One region of the Methylobacterium sp. E-025 genome, then DNA from elsewhere that is predicted to be linked to it. Evidence: predicted binding sites of a transcription regulator. Region 1 holds the regulator's gene; each other region holds the start of a gene.
What was found. The regulator LexA, encoded in region 1, represses DNA repair genes until DNA is damaged. The targets are predictions, from matches to a motif close to TGTTCNNNNTGTGTTCNG.
Positions count from the first base shown of each region.

Region 1 (5,230 bases):
CAGCATCGACTCGGCCGCCTCCATGATGGTGTTGGTGGCGCCGGCGGTCGCGGCGAGGACGTTGCCGAGCTCCTCGTGCGCCATCGGGATGCGGTCGTGCGTCAGCTCGTTGGCGCGCAGGGCCGCGATCTCGTCGCGCACGTGGGCGATGTAGTCCGCGATCTCGATCAACTCGGACACCATAGTCGCCGGGTTGATCGTCGCGCCGAGCGGTCTTTGCAAACCCATCGTCAGCATTCCTCCGCGTGTCGGCCCCGAAAGGTCGGTCAGGCGCCGCAGACCGCCTCGATCTTGCTCTTCAGGGTCGCGGCGTTGAACGGCTTGACGATGTAGTTGTTCACGCCGGCCTTCTTGGCGGCGATGACGTTCTCGGTCTTCGACTCGGCGGTGACCATGATGAACGGCGTTGTGCGCAGGCCCTCGTCGGCGCGGACGTGGCGAAGCAGCTCGTAGCCGGTCATCGGCTCCATGTTCCAGTCGGAGATCACGAGGCCGTACTTGCGGCCCTTGAGGCGCGCCAGCGCGGCCGTGCCGTCGGAGGCGTCGTCGACCTCCTCGAAGCCGAGCTGCTTGAGCAGGTTGCGGATGATGCGAACCATCGTCTGGTAGTCGTCGACGACCAGGATCGGCATGCTGAGATCGAGGGCCATGGTCAAACTGCTCCGGTGTCTCCGAATCGCCGGCTCGGCCGTCGGCGTCGGTCACGCAATGTCGGGAGGCGCTGTCGCTGGTCGCACCTCATGCCCGGGACCTTACGCCGGGCGGCATTGCGAAGCGGTTAATCGCGCTGCGATCGGCGCACCCACTCGGATAGGCGGCGCGGCCGCCTTTACCGACGCGCTCGGCTGCGTGATGACGATGCCCCCAGCTGCGACGTCGCCCGGACGCCGCGGCAGAGCGGGCAGCCCGCCGGCACCGGCCCGGCCGCGGAGAAGGATCGCCGCCCCATGCGCAAGGTCGTCATCAGCGAGTTCATGGACGAGGCCGCAATCGCGGCGGAGCTCGCGGGGTTCGAGACGCTCTACGATCCGACCCTGGTCGACCGGCCGGACGCCCTGCGCGCGGCGCTCGCGGGCGCGTCCGGGCTGATCGTCCGCAACCGCACGCAGGTGCGCGCGGGCCTGCTCGCGGCGGCATCCGACCTCAGGGTGGTGGGCCGCCTCGGCGTCGGGCTCGACAACATCGATCTGGCCGCCTGCGCCGCCCGCGGGATCGCGGTCCATCCCGCGACCGGCGCCAACGACGGCGCGGTGGCCGAGTACGTGATCGGCACCGCGTTGCTGCTGCTGCGCGGCGCCTACGGCGCGAGCGCGCAGGTCGCCGCGGGCGCGTGGCCGCGCAACGCGCTGATGGGACGCGAGATCGCCGGCAAGCGCCTCGGCCTCGTCGGCTTCGGCGCGATCGCCCGCGAGACCGCCCGCCGTGCGGCGGCCCTCGACATGACCGTCGCCGCCTTCGACCCGCACCTTGCGCCCGACGACGCCGCGTGGCGCCTGGCGCACGGCGCGGTGGCGAGCCTGACCCTTGACGCGCTGGTCGCAACGAGCGACGTGCTCTCGCTGCACGTGCCGCTGACCGAGGCGACGCGCGACATGATCGGGCCGGCGGCGATCGCCCGGATGCGGCCGGGCGCGATCCTGATCAACGCCGCCCGCGGGGGCGTCGTGGACGAGGCCGCCGTCGCCGCGGCGCTTCGGTCCGGGCACCTCGGCGGGGCGGCGCTCGACGTGTTCGCCCATGAGCCCGTGGACGCCGCGGGCGGCGCGGCGCTGATCGACGTGCCGAACCTCATCCTGACCCCTCACATCGCCGGCGTGACGCGGGAATCGAACGTGCGCGTCTCGGCGGTCACCGCCCGCGCCGTGCGCCGCAGCCTCGAGGGCTGAGCCCCACAGCGCAGCGATCGAAAAGGGCTCGGCGCGCGACGAAATTCGATGCAACGGTCGGATCGGCCGATGAGAACCCTTGCGGAACACTTGACGAACGTTTAACGTGTTCGTGTTTTGTTTCTGCGGCTCCACCTTCGTGTGGCCGCGCATTCCTGCGAGCCGCGCCGATGCTGACCCGTAAACAGCTGGATCTCCTGCGATTCATCGACGAGCGGATGCGCGAGGACGGGGTTCCGCCGTCGTTCGACGAGATGAAGGACGCCCTCGATCTCAAGTCGAAATCCGGCATCCACCGGCTGATCACCGCCCTGGAGGAGCGCGGCTTCCTGCGCCGGCTTCCGAATCGGGCTCGGGCGATCGAGGTGCTGCGCATGCCCGACGGCGCCGGCCGCTCCAGCGCGCCCGCCCCGGTGCCGGCAGCTCCCGCCGCGCCGCGCCGGTTCACCCCGAGCGTGGTCGAGGGCGGGCGCTCGAAGGCCGTGCCGCCGCGTCCTTCCACGACGCAGATGGTCGACGACAGCGGTCGCGCGGTGTCGATCCCGGTGATGGGCCGGATCGCGGCCGGCACGCCGATCTCGGCGATCCAGAACCAGAGCCACGCGATCACCATGTCGCCGGACTTCCTGGCCGGCGGCGAGCACTACGCCCTGGAGGTCCGCGGCGACTCGATGGTCGAGGCGGGCATCCTCGACGGCGACCTCGTGGTCATCCGCAAGCAGGACACCGCCAACACCGGCGACATCATCGTGGCGCTGATCGACGACGAGGAGGCGACGCTGAAGCGGCTGCGCCGTCGCGGCTCCTCGATCGCGCTCGAAGCCGCGAACCCGGCCTACGAGACCCGCGTGCTCGGGCCGGATCGGGTGCAGATCCAGGGCCGCCTGGTCAGCCTCGTGCGCCGTTACTGAAGGGTCTCGCCCGGCATCTCCGGGTTCGGGCCGTCCGCGGCCGGATCGTCGGGTGCCGGGTCGGCGTCCTCCGCCCGGGGGGGCGGTACGGCCATGCCCTGGAACGGGACGTCCTTCGGCTTGGGCTCGGCCGCGGGCGACGATCCGCCCGCTGCCGCGTCGTCCGTTCCCTGGGGCGGGGGACGGACCATCGCGGGGCGCCACGGCAGCGTCCGTCCCGGCTCATGCGTGTCGGCCAGAATGAAGCCATTCGGCTCGACGCGGATCGCCACGGCGCCGTGGCTGGCGAGGTAGGCGCGATCGATGACGAGGGCGGCGGCGCAGCCGGGCGGTGCGGCGAGCGCCGTGATCAGCACCGAGGCCTTGGCGCAATCCTGCGCGAAGCCGCGGCGATCCTTCATAAGCGCCACCGCGCGCCCGTCGGCCAACCGAAGCGTGCATCCGATCCGGTCGCAAACGGAACCGCCCGTCGCCTGCGCGCCCGGCCTGCCGTCGCCGTCGGCCTTCAGCCACTGCTCCAGCACGAAGTTCGACGGCCGCCCCAGGGCGACGAGGCTGCCGTCGGCGCGGCGCACCGCCGCTCCGCTGCCCTGGCGGTCGACGTAGATGTCGTAGCGGGCTGGCATCGTCGCCAGGCCGAGCCCGAGCAGCGCCGGCGGCAGGGCGAGCCAGCGCAGGCGCGAGACCGGGAGCGTCGCGAGCAGCAGCCCCGCGGCGAGGCACCCGAGCGCGGCGGTGCCGAAGGCCGGGACCACGACGTTGGCGCGCCCGAGCCCCTGGATCCAGCCGGAGATGGTCAGCATGCCGCGCACCGCCAGTCCCATCAGCCACCAGACCGGCTGGTCGAGGGCGAACGGGTAGGCGACGATGCCCAGCACCGCCGCCGGCATCACCGCGAGCGAGACCAGCGGCAGGGTGAGCGCGTTGCCGATCAGCCCGAAGGGTTGGACGGTCTGGAAGTGGTAGGTGGCGAAGGGCGCGGTCGCGACCTGCGCCACGAGCGTCGTGCCGAGGGTGCCGACCACCGTCGTCAGCGACAGCGCGATCAGCCGGCCGATCCGCCCCGCCCCGTCGCGGCGGAACATCCCTCCATCGATCAGGCGGGCGCAGGCGATGAGGCCGGCCACCGCCCCGAACGACATCTGGAAGCTCGGGCCGAGCAAGCCTTCCGGCTCGTGCGAGAGCGCGATGAGCGCGGCGAGAGCGAGGTTGCGCATGCTGAGCGCCGGGCGATCGACCAGGATCGCCCCGAGCATGATCAGGGTCATCACGAGGGAACGCTCGGCCGCGATGTCCCAGCCGGAGAAGACGCAGTAGGCGGTGACGCCGACCATCGCCAGCGCCGCGGCGATCTTCTTGATCGGCCAGGCCAGCGCCAGGAACGGCACCAGGGCGAGGCCGGCGCGGACGAGCCAGAACACGACCCCGGCGGCCAGCACCATGTGGAGCCCCGAGATCGAGACCACGTGGTAGATCCCCGCCGCCCGCAGCGTGTCGTTGGTGGCCGGCGCGATCAGCCCGCGCTTGCCGGTCACCAGGGCGGCGGCGACGGCGCCCGCCTGGCCGCCGTTGGCGTCGGTGATCCTGCGGGTCAGCGCGTTGCGGGCGTCGTCCACGGCGGCCGCGAGCCGGAGCGACCACGGCACCGGCTCGGGCGGCGGCTTCACCGCGATCTTGCCGAGGAGCGAGCCGACCGCGCCGATCCCGCGGAAGTAGGCGTCGCGGGCGAAATCGTAGCCGCCGGGGCGCGCCGCCTCGGGGGGCGGCAGCAGGCGGGCGGTGGCGGCGATGAAGTCGCCCGGCCGCAGGGGGGGCGCCTTCTTGAACGAGACGCGCACCCGGACCGGCCGCTCGGCCGCCGCCATCGTGCCGAGGCTCGCGACCCGCACCACCAGGCGGGCGCCCTCCTCACGCTCCTCCAGCGATTCGATCAGGCCTTCGAGCGGCGCGATGATGGTGCGGGTCAGCACCGGCGCCGCCACCTGCGCGACCCGCAGGGCGCTCGCCGCGAAGCCGAGGAGCGCCGCCATCAGCCCGAGGGCGACGGCCAGCGCCGCGGGCCGGGCACCGAGGAACGGCAGGGTCGCGGCGCAGGCGCCGGCCGCGACGAGGGGCGCCCAGAGCGAGGGCATGCCGTCGGTGGCGGTGAAGAACGCGAGGATGCCGGCCCCGAAGGCGACCGCGAGCCAGGGAAACAGCCGCCGCTGCTCGGCCTCGATCGCGAGCCCGCCGACGACCCAGCCGCGCACGGCCGGCCCGAGCACGGCGGGCGACAGGGAGCGGCCTGATGCCGACGTGGCGACGGCCCGTCCCGTCGATCGTGCGATGTCCCGCGCCATGATCGGCACACCGGTCGGCGCGAAACGGCTGCGCCGACCCGATTCTTAACGCATCCGCGAGGGCGTGCTAGAGCCGTCCGGGCCGGGTCCGGGC
Region 1 covers NZ_JAKSYR010000071.1:8,495-13,724, reverse strand. Annotated here, with positions in the region: gene MKK64_RS07465 (protein phosphatase CheZ) at 1-228, opposite strand, end outside; gene MKK64_RS07460 (response regulator) at 267-650, opposite strand; gene MKK64_RS07455 (NAD(P)-dependent oxidoreductase) at 948-1,886, shown strand; gene lexA (transcriptional repressor LexA) at 2,057-2,797, shown strand; gene MKK64_RS07445 (ComEC/Rec2 family competence protein) at 2,791-5,136, opposite strand.

Region 2 (5,230 bases), on a different contig from region 1:
ATCGCGACGCTGGACCGCTCCGGCCGGATCGCGCGGGCGAACGCCTCGTTCGCGCGCCTGTTCGGCACCCTGCCGCGGCACGCGGTGGCCGATTCGGCCGCCGGCGCCGAGGAGCCGAACGTCGCCGAATCGGTGGTCGAGCGCGACCGCCCGGCCCTCGATGCAGCGCTCGCCAAGGCGGCGAGCGGGCTCTCCGAGATCGAGCCGATCGAGGTGATGCTGATGGGCAATGCCAACCGCTCGGCGCGGGTCTGGCTCAGCCCCGCCGGCGGGGAGGGCGCTCCGGGCCAGGAGCCGGAGGAGGCCGATCGCGAGCCGCTGATCCTCTACGCCCTCGACACCACGGCCCAGCGCCAGCTCGAGCAGCAGATCGCCCAGACCCAGAAGATGGACACCGTCGGCCAGCTCGCCGGCGGCATCGCGCACGACTTCAACAACGTCCTCCAGGCGATCATCGGCTACTCGGACCTGCTGCTCGCGAGCCACAAGCCGACCGATCCGGCCTTCCAGGACATCATGCAGATCAAGCAGAACGCCAACCGGGCGGCGGGCCTCGTGCGCCAGCTCCTGGCGTTCTCCCGCCGCCAGACGCTGCGCCCGGAGGTGATGAACGTCGGGGAGGCGCTCTCGGAGCTGACGCTGCTGCTGAAGCGCCTGCTCGGCGAGCGGGTCGGGCTCGACCTCAAGCACGGGCGCGACATCTGGCCGGTGAAGGCCGACGTGAACCAGTTCGAGCAGGTGATCGTGAACCTCGCGGTCAACGCCCGCGACGCGATGCCCGGCGGCGGCCGCCTGCTGATCCGCACCGCCAACGTGCTCGACCCGGGCGCCGCGGCGAAGCCCGACGGGCGCGGCGGCGCGCCGGCCGGCGACCACGTGCTGATCGAGGTGCTCGACACCGGCGAGGGCATCCCGGCCGACCTGATGGAGAAGATCTTCGAGCCGTTCTTCACCACCAAGGAGATCGGCAAGGGGACCGGCCTCGGCCTCTCGACGGTGTTCGGCATCGTCAAGCAGTCGGGCGGCACCATCGACGTGCAGTCGACCGTGGGCGAGGGCACGAACTTCCGAATCTACCTGCCGCGCCACGAGCCGGCGGCGCTGCCCGAGCCGGCGCCGACGCCGGCGCTGCCGAGCCCGACGGCCGACGCGTCCGCTCCCGCCACCGCAGCGCAGGCGCCGGGCGAAAGCTTCGTCCTCGTCGGCGATCCGCCCGCGCCGCCGGCCCCGAAGGCGCCCCCGCGAAAACCCTCGGCCGACCATACCGGGCAGGGGGTGATCCTGCTCGTGGAGGACGAGGATCCGGTCCGCGCCGTCAACAGCCGCGCGCTGTCGGCCCGCGGCTACACCGTGCTCGAGGCCGCCTCCGGCATCGACGCGCTGCACATCGTGCGCGAGGGCGGCCACCAGATCGACCTCGTCGTCTCGGACGTGGTGATGCCGGAGATGGACGGCCCGACCCTGCTGCGCGAGATCCGCAAGCACCTGCCGGAGCTCAAGGTGATCTTCGTCTCCGGCTATGCCGAGGACGCCTTCCGCAAGAACCTGCCGGAAGGCGAGACCTTCAACTTCCTGCCCAAGCCCTTCAGCCTGAAGCAGCTCGTCGAGACGGTGAAGGCGACGATGGCCGAGCCGTGAGGCGGCGGGCAGGCGCGGAAAAGGCTCCTCGGCGAGCCGATTCCGCCCTTGCTCGATGAGAACAAAACGGGTACATCAAATGCAGGTTCCAGCGCATTGAGATGCGCGCCCAACCCCTGCATAAGGATGCCGCACGATGGCTCAGGCCGCACTGAAAGTGGTGGAAACCCCCGGCATGGTGGACAAGGACAAGGCGAAGGCGATCGACGCCGCGCTGTCCCAGATCGAGCGGGCCTTCGGCAAGGGCTCGATCATGCGGCTCGGCAAGAACGACAAGGTGGCGGAGGTCGAGACCGTCTCCACCGGGTCGCTCGGCCTCGACATCGCGCTCGGCGTCGGCGGCCTGCCGCGCGGCCGCGTCATCGAGATCTACGGGCCGGAATCGTCGGGCAAGACCACGCTCGCGCTCCACACCATCGCCGAGGCCCAGAAGAAGGGCGGCGTCTGCGCCTTCGTCGACGCCGAGCACGCCCTCGACCCGGTCTACGCGCGCAAGCTCGGCGTCCAGCTCGACGACCTGCTGATCTCGCAGCCCGACACCGGCGAGCAGGCGCTCGAGATCACCGATACGCTGGTGCGCTCCGGCGCGATCGACGTGCTGGTGGTCGATTCGGTGGCGGCGCTGACGCCGCGCGCCGAGATCGAGGGCGAGATGGGCGACAGCCAGCCCGGCCTCCAGGCCCGCCTGATGAGCCAGGCGCTGCGCAAGCTCACCGGCTCGATCTCGCGCTCGAAGTGCATGGTAATCTTCATCAACCAGATACGGATGAAGATCGGCGTGATGTACGGCAGCCCGGAGACGACCACGGGCGGCAACGCGCTCAAGTTCTACGCATCGGTCCGTCTCGACATCCGCCGCATCTCGACCCTGAAGGACCGCGACGAGGCGATCGGCAACCAGGTCCGCGTCAAGGTCGTGAAGAACAAGGTCGCGCCGCCGTTCAAGCAGGTCGAGTTCGACATCATGTTCGGCGAGGGCGTGTCGAAGGTCGGCGAGCTGATCGATCTCGGCGTCAAGGCCGGCATCGTCGAGAAGTCCGGCGCCTGGTTCTCCTACAACAGCCAGCGGCTCGGCCAGGGCCGCGAGAACTCCAAGGGGTTCCTGCGCGACAACCCCGAGATCGCGGGCAAGATCGAGACGTCGATCCGGCAGAATTCGGGACTCGTCGCCGAGAAGATCCTGGAGAACGCCAAGCCGACCGAGGACGAGCTCGACGAGGGCGAGGCGTAGTCCGCACCGCCCCTCCGAAGCGGCACACCGAAACGAAGAAGCGCGCCGGCCCGGGAGGGCGGCGCGCTTCTTCGTTATGAAGCCCCGAATGGGGAATGCCGGACGGGCCGACGCCTCGGCTCAGACGGCGCGAAGGCTCACGCCGAAAAGCCGGCCGGCTCGAACAGGAAGTCGTCGATCGTCGGGATGCTCACGGAGAGCCCGGCATAGGCCGGCTTCGACAGGCGCCACGGCCGCTCGGCCCGGGCGCGGATCGCCTCCGAGGGACGCAGGCGGCGCAGCGAGCCTTCCGGCTCGACCTCCTCGACGGTGAGGAAGCCGTAGACCTGCAGCCGGGACGCGATCAGCTTGGTCTCGCGGTCGCCCGCCGCCACCGTGAGCGTCCCCGTGGCATAGACCGCATCCATCAGCGCGCGCTGCTCGGACCGGCGCCGGGCCTGGCCCTCGCGGACGCCGCCCTCGTACGGCAGAGGCCGGCCCGCGGCGGCGATCCGCCGGAAGGGGACGACGTTCTCGGCCGCACTCGAAACGCTACCCATACGCATCACCCTGACCGTCGCCACATCGCATGGTCGGGTGCGCATCGCGCCGTCCCGACGAAGCGGACAATTCGACGAATCGCTTTAATCTTCCGTGAGCGCTGTCGAAGCGGGCCGTGCCCGACCTGCCCCGATCCGGCACGGTGCGCCGCGCTAACGAGGCCGCCCACCCGACGAGCAAGCTCCGGCCTCGCGCGGGCGATGGGAGGTCGACGTGATCAGGAAACGCGTCCCGATGGGCGCGGAGTTGGTCGCCCCGGGCCCGAGCGCCGGCTGGAATAGCCGCCGCGAAGGTAACGCCGCCACCGGTCTGCACGGGCCCGACGACACGATCCGCGGCCTGCCGTACGCAGACCACGACATTCGCATGCTCGCCGGGCGCGTGAGCCGGCACGGAGACCCAGAGGCGGATCGCCTCGGGCAACCGTCCCGCACAAAACCTTAACTTCTCGTCGGATGCGAGATAATCGGCCGGAAACCATTGACCCCTCGGGCGATGGAGGCTAGAAGCGCGCCACTTCGAACGGCCCGGGGGCTGCTGACGAGGCTGAGCATCACGCTCATCCGCTCGTCGACGACGCGCCGATCCACCGTCGAAGGCTCACATCGCCTGACGTTCTCGTCAGATCAGTAGGTACGAGCGCGCCTGCCTTAACAGGGGTGCTCCTCTGCCGATAGCGCGCCAAGGGTCCTCACCGACCCCTGGCGCATATTCGTTTTGCGGATCTCCTTCGGGAGGTTCGTGGGCGGCTCCGCAGGGAGCCACGTTACGTCGCACGGGATCGCGCTTCGTCGCGATCCGGAGGAAGAGGGCACAGGATGCCGACGATCAACCAGCTGATCGCGCAGCCGCGGAAGATCCAGCGGAGCCGCAACAAGGTGCCGGCGCTCAACGCCTGCCCGCAGAAGCGCGGCGTCTGCACCCGCGTCTACACGACGACCCCGAAGAAGCCGAACTCTGCGCTCCGCAAGGTCGCCAAGGTCCGCCTCACCAACGGCTTCGAGGTGATCGGCTACATCCCGGGTGAAGGCCACAACCTTCAGGAGCACTCGGTGGTGATGATCCGCGGCGGCCGCGTGAAGGACCTTCCGGGCGTGCGCTACCACATCCTCCGCGGCGTGCTCGACACACAGGGCGTCAAGAACCGCAAGCAGCGCCGCTCCAAGTACGGCGCCAAGCGCCCGAAGTAAGATCTTCCCGTCCGGACGTTTTGCCCGGGCGGCCGACACGGCATTCCACTGCCTCGTAAGGATGTCGCCGGCGCTCCTCAAGAGTGGCTCAAGGCGGCCTGCGCGAGGTGCTTAGATCCTTATCCCTCGGAAGTTCCGCAATGTCCCGTCGCCATTCCGCCGAGAAGCGTGAGATCATCCCCGATCCGAAGTACGGGGATATCGTCCTCACCAAGTTCATGAATTCGATCATGTACGAGGGCAAGAAGTCCGTCGCCGAGCGGATCGTGTACGGCGCCTTCGAGATCGTCGAGAACCGCGCCCGCGCCAACCCGATCGAGGTGTTCCGCGCGGCCCTCGAGAACGTCGCCCCGATGATCGAAGTGCGCTCCCGGCGCGTCGGCGGCGCGACCTACCAGGTCCCCGTCGAGGTCCGCACCGAGCGCCGCCAGGCGCTGGCGATCCGGTGGCTGATCCAGGCCGCCCGCGGTCGCAACGACCGCACCATGGTCGAGCGCCTCTCGGCCGAGTTCCTCGATGCCGCGAACAATCGCGGCAACGCCGTCAAGAAGCGGGAAGACACGCACCGGATGGCGGAAGCCAACCGCGCCTTCTCGCACTACCGCTGGTAAGCGGCCCGACGCCCCTTTCG
Region 2 covers NZ_JAKSYR010000078.1:28,834-34,063, forward strand. Annotated here, with positions in the region: gene cckA (cell cycle histidine kinase CckA) at 1-1,638, shown strand, start outside; gene recA (recombinase RecA) at 1,775-2,869, shown strand; gene MKK64_RS08930 (hypothetical protein) at 3,007-3,408, opposite strand; gene rpsL (30S ribosomal protein S12) at 4,228-4,599, shown strand; gene rpsG (30S ribosomal protein S7) at 4,740-5,210, shown strand.
Region 2: the regulator LexA is predicted to act here: its motif matches at 1,696-1,713, upstream of recA (recombinase RecA).

Region 3 (5,230 bases), on a different contig from region 1:
GGGCAGCCAGGACCCGGGCCGAGACACCCGCGCACGGCGCCATCCGAGAGGACGTTGCAGGAACAGACGATCATACGATCCAAAATTCGATGGCTGGAGGCTCGTTTCCTTCGACGCCCTCGAATCGTTCGAGAGCGCTCGCCGTGCGTCGTCCCGTCCTCGACCGTCGCCAGTTTAGAACTCTTGAAAACTAAGCGTTTTCAACGTGTTAGCGAACGCCACATGCCATCCGGCACCGTATCGGTCAAGGCTCCGGCGATCACGAGCGCACGATCGGATCGCATCGTCGCGTTTCGCGGCTCCCTATTGCGCCAGCTCCTTCAGCGCGAGCCGGATGAGAACCTTCGCCTCGGCGTCCTCGCCGCCAGCCTTCAAGGCAGCGGCGACCGCGGCCGAGGCCTGGAGCTGGGCGTAGCCGAGGTTGACCAGCGCCGAGATCGCGTCTGCGACGGGCTGGGGCGCGGAGCGGTTCTCGACCGCGCCCGACAGGGCGATGAGCGCCGGATCGATCGGCGCGAAGGCCGGCGCCTTGTCCTTGAGTTCGGCCACCAGCCGGGCGGCCAGCCGCGGGCCGACGCCGGGCGCACGCGCGACGGCGGTCTTGTCGCCCATGGCGATCGCCGAGGCGAGCTGAGGCGGCTCCAGCACCGAGAGCAGCCCGAGGGCGACCTTGGAGCCGACGCCCTGCACGGTCTGGAGCAGGCGGAACCACTCGCGCTCGGCATCCGAGCGGAAGCCGTAGAGGCGGATCATGTCCTCGCGGACATGCGTCTCGATCGAAAGGACGGCCGGCTCGCCGGGCTTCGGCAGGCGCTGGAGCGTGCGCGCCGAGCAATGCACCTCGTACCCGACTCCCTGGACGTCGAGGAGGACGAAATCCTCGCCGTAGGAATCGACCACGCCCTTGAGCTTCCCGATCATGAGATCCCGATCATTCGCGCCGCCGCGTCCAGCGTGCCGTCCGCTGCCTACAGAATGCCGCGCATCGCCGCCATCCGGCGAACCGTGGCGAGTCTTTCTGCAGGCCAGTCTTGAGAGCGGCCGAGCTTCGTGGGATCAGGGCAGGGAAACGGTCGGTTACAACCCAGGCGATCCCGATGCGCGGACCCTTGCTTCTCCTCGCCCTGACGCTCGCCCTCTCGCCGGCGCGGGCCGCCGACACCGCGACTGCCCCCAGCGCCGACCCGACGCAGGTCCGGCCGGGCACCTACCGCCTCGATCCCGACCACGCCAAGATCACCTGGTCGCTGAGCCATCTCGGCTTCTCGACCTATTACGGGCAGATCACCGACGTCACCGGCGACGCGACCCTCGACCCCAAGGACGCGACCAAGATCCGGCTCAAGGTCACGATCGGCACCGACAGCATCACCGGCGTGAACCCGAAGCTCGACGCGCATCTCAAGACGCCCGACTTCTTCGACACCGCGAAGTTCCCGAGCGCGACCTTCGCCGCCACCGCGGTGGAGGCGACGAGCCCGACCACGGCACGCGTCACCGGCGACCTGACGCTGCGCGGCGTCACCAAGCCGGTCGCCTTCGACGCGACCTTCAACCGGGCCGGCATCCATCCCGTCGACAAGGCCTACACCGTCGGCTTCGACGGCCGCGCCGTGCTGAAGCGGTCGGACTTCGGCATCGACGCCTACCTGCCGATGCTCGGCGACGAGGTCGTCCTGCGCCTCGAAGGCGAGTTCAAGGCGGTGAACTGATCTGCCTCAGCCGAGCTTGGCCAACGCCGCCGCGATCCGCGCGGCGCCCGGCCCGGCCGCGCCGGGCGGCGGGTTCGCGCGCTTGAGCGCATGGGCGCCGCGATGGTTGACGTGGGTGATGGCGATGGCGAGCGCATCGGCCGCATCCGCCAGCTTGAACTCGGCCTTCGGCAACAGGAAGCGCACCATCGCCTGGATCTGCGCCTTCTCGGCATGCCCCGAGCCGCAGACCGACTTCTTGATCAGGTTCGCCGCGTACTCGAACACCGGCACGCCGGCGAGCGCCGGCACCAGCAGCGCGATGGCGCGGGCGTGCCCGAGCTTGAGCGTCGCCTGCGCGTCCTTGTTGACGAAGGTCTCCTCGACCGAAACCTCGTCGGGCGAGAAGTCCCGCACGACCCGGGTGATGCCCTCGTGCAATTCGCGCAGGCGCAGCGCCAGCGGCAGGTCGCCGTCCGAGGTGACGACGCCACAATCGACGTAGGCGAGCTTCGCCCCCGTCACCGTCACGACGCCCCAGCCGGTGCGGCGCAGGCCCGGATCGATGCCGAGGATGCGGATGGGCGTCATGAACCGGACCTTGGCCGCACGGCCGGAACGCCGTACCGGCTCTGTCTGAGCACATAGCGTGAACGAAGGGTTTCGCCAAACGGTCGCGGCTGGCCGACTTTCGAAACTGAGGCGATCGAACTACCGTCGGCTTCGCGGCGCGCCACGATGCGGGCCGAAACCTCGGGCGGGCTGGCGGATGAACACCCTCGATTGGCTGGTGCCGACCCTGGCCTTCCTCGCGCCGATGCCGCCGATGCGGCCGGAGCCGCCGAAACCGCTGCGCGGCAACGCCTGGGCGGCGGGCATGGTCATCGGCAGCGTCTGCCTGATGATGGTGCTGCCGATGTTCACGATCTGGAGCTTCTGGGGGCCGCACGATTCCTTCCAGGTCCGCTGCGAGGCCTCGGGCGGCCGCGTGCTGCAGGACCCGGCGATCGGGGTCGCGCCCTACCGCTGCGACCGCAGCGGGGCGGCCTCGCCCCGCTGACGCCCACGCCTCAGGCCTCGAGCTTGGCCACCAGCGCGTCGGACAGGGCGAAGTTGACGTAGACGTTCTGCACGTCGTCCTGGTCCTCGATCACCTCGACGAGGCGGATCAGCTTCTCGCCGGTCTCGTCGTCGACGTCGATCGTGTTCTGCGCCTTCCAGACGAGGCCGGTGCGGGTCGGCTCGCCGAAGCGCGCCTCCAGGGCCTTGGTGACCTCGCCGAAGGAGTCCTGCGCGCAGGTGATCTCGTGGCCGGATTCGTCCGAGCGCACGTCGTCGGCGCCGGCCTCGATCGCCGCCTCCAGCATCGTGTCGGCGTCGGCGACCGAGGCCGCGAAGCCGACCACCCCGACGCGGTCGAACATGAACGCGACGGCGCCGGTCTCGGCGAGGCTCCCGCCGGACTTGGTGAAGGCCGAGCGCACGTCGGAGGCCGTGCGGTTGCGGTTGTCGGTCTGCGCCTCGACGATCAGCGCGGCGCCGCCCGGGCCGTAGCCCTCGTAGCGGATCTCCTCGTAGGTCTCCCCGTCGGCACCGGCCGCCTTCTTGATCGCCCGCTCGATGTTGTCCTTGGGCACGTTCTCGGCGCGGGCCGCGATGATCGCCGCGCGCAGGCGTGCGTTCATCGCCGGATCGGGCAGGCCGAGCTTGGCCGCCACCGTGATCTCGCGGGCGAGCTTCCCGAAGAGCTTCGAGCGGACGGCGTCCACCCGGCCCTTGCGGTGCATGATGTTCTTGAACTGGGAATGGCCGGCCATGGCGTCGCGCGTTCTTTGGGTCTTGGCGGCGGAGGGCTCGCGCCCTCGACGCCGCCGGGCGGGGATGCCGCGGTTTATACGCGCGTGCGGCGCGGGGAGGCAACGCGGGCGGCACACGCGAACGCGATCGGCCGACGACGGAAAGATCGGCGGCGACGGGCGTTCCCGAACCGCGGCCGACCGGCGCGCCGACGAGGACAGAATGCGAAAACAGGTTGAGCGGAAACGGACGGTCGTGGTCACGGGCGCCAGCGCCGGCGTCGGCCGGGCGGTCGCCTGCGAGTTCGCCCGGCATGGATGGAACGTCGGCCTGATCGCCCGAGGCGAGGCCGGCCTCCACGGGACGATCGAGGACGTGGTGCGGGCCGGCGGACGCCCGATGGCGTTCGCGGCCGACGTCGCCGACGCGGACGCGGTGAGCCAGGCGGCCGCCGAGGTCGTCGCGGCGTTCGGCGGCATCGACGTCTGGGTCAACAACGCGATGGTGACGGTCTACGCGCCCGTCCAGCAGACCTCCGCCGAGGAGTTCCGTCGCGTCACCGAGGTGACCTATCTCGGCCAGGTCCACGGCACGCTCGCCGCGCTCGAGCACATGGTGCCCAAGGATTCCGGCACCATCGTCCATATCGGCTCGGCCCTGGCCTACCGCTCGATCCCCCTGCAGGCGACCTATTGCGCGGCCAAGGCGGCGGTGCGCGGTTTCGTCGACTCGCTGCGCAGCGAATTGCTGCACGACGGCAGCAAGGTACGGCTGACGATGGTGCAGCTGCCTGCGGTGAACACGCCGCAATTCGATTGGGCCCGCTCGGTGCTGCCGCGCAAGCTCGAGCCGGTGCCGCCGATCTACCAGCCCGAGGCGATCGCCCGCCACGTCTACGCGGCCGCGCAGGCAGCGCCGCGCGAGCTCTGGATCGGGACGTCGGCCTGGAAGGCGATCGTCGGCAACATGGTGATCCCGGGCTGGATCGACGGGTATCTCGCCCGTCACGGATATCGCGGGGAGATGACCAGCGTGCGCGCCAACAAGCACCGAGCCGACAACCTCTACGAGCCGGTGGACACCGATCCCGGCGCCCATGGCCGTTTCGACGACCGCGCCGTCGGCCACGTCGCCGCCGCCGACCCGAAATGGCTGAAGCTCGGGCTTGCCGCGGCGCTGGGCCTCGTCGCGGGGACGACGCTGTTCGCGACGGAAGCGCAGGGACGGCACGATGCGCGCCGGCAGTCGGCCGGTCGCCGGCTCGCCCGTCGCGACTGACGGGTCAGGCGCTCGCGTGCCACTCCCTCAGGCCCGCGAGCGTCACCACCCCGTCCGCCCACGCGAACCCGAAGACGTGCCGGTGCGGATGCCCCGGCTCGCCGAGATCCGACACCGCCGAGAACGCGCCGTCGAGGCGGTGGCTCTCGGTGTAGCGGCTGCGGGTCGCCAGCACCGGCAGGCCGGCATCGAGCGCCGATCGGATGCCGGCGGCGGAATCCTCGAACGCGATCGCCTCCGACGGCGCGATGCCGAGGCGTTGCACCGCGAGATCGAAGATGTCGGAGGCCGGCTTCTTGCGGGCGGCCTCGTCGCCCGAGGCGATCACGTCGAAGGGGCGGTCGCCAGCGGGGAAGTTGACGGCAAGGAGCGTGTCGACGTTGGCGCGGGTGGTGGTCGTCGCGATCGCGAGCCGGACGTCGCCCGCCCGCGCCTCGGCGATCAGCCTCGCGACGCCTGGGCGG
Region 3 covers NZ_JAKSYR010000102.1:325,871-331,100, reverse strand. Annotated here, with positions in the region: gene MKK64_RS13820 (bacterioferritin-associated ferredoxin) at 1-74, opposite strand, end outside; gene ruvA (Holliday junction branch migration protein RuvA) at 304-921, opposite strand; gene MKK64_RS13810 (YceI family protein) at 1,098-1,712, shown strand; gene ruvC (crossover junction endodeoxyribonuclease RuvC) at 1,719-2,282, opposite strand; gene MKK64_RS13800 (hypothetical protein) at 2,461-2,751, shown strand; gene MKK64_RS13795 (YebC/PmpR family DNA-binding transcriptional regulator) at 2,762-3,508, opposite strand; gene MKK64_RS13790 (SDR family oxidoreductase) at 3,711-4,766, shown strand; gene MKK64_RS13785 (HAD-IA family hydrolase) at 4,771-5,230, opposite strand, start outside.
Region 3: the regulator LexA is predicted to act here: its motif matches at 2,330-2,347, upstream of ruvC (crossover junction endodeoxyribonuclease RuvC).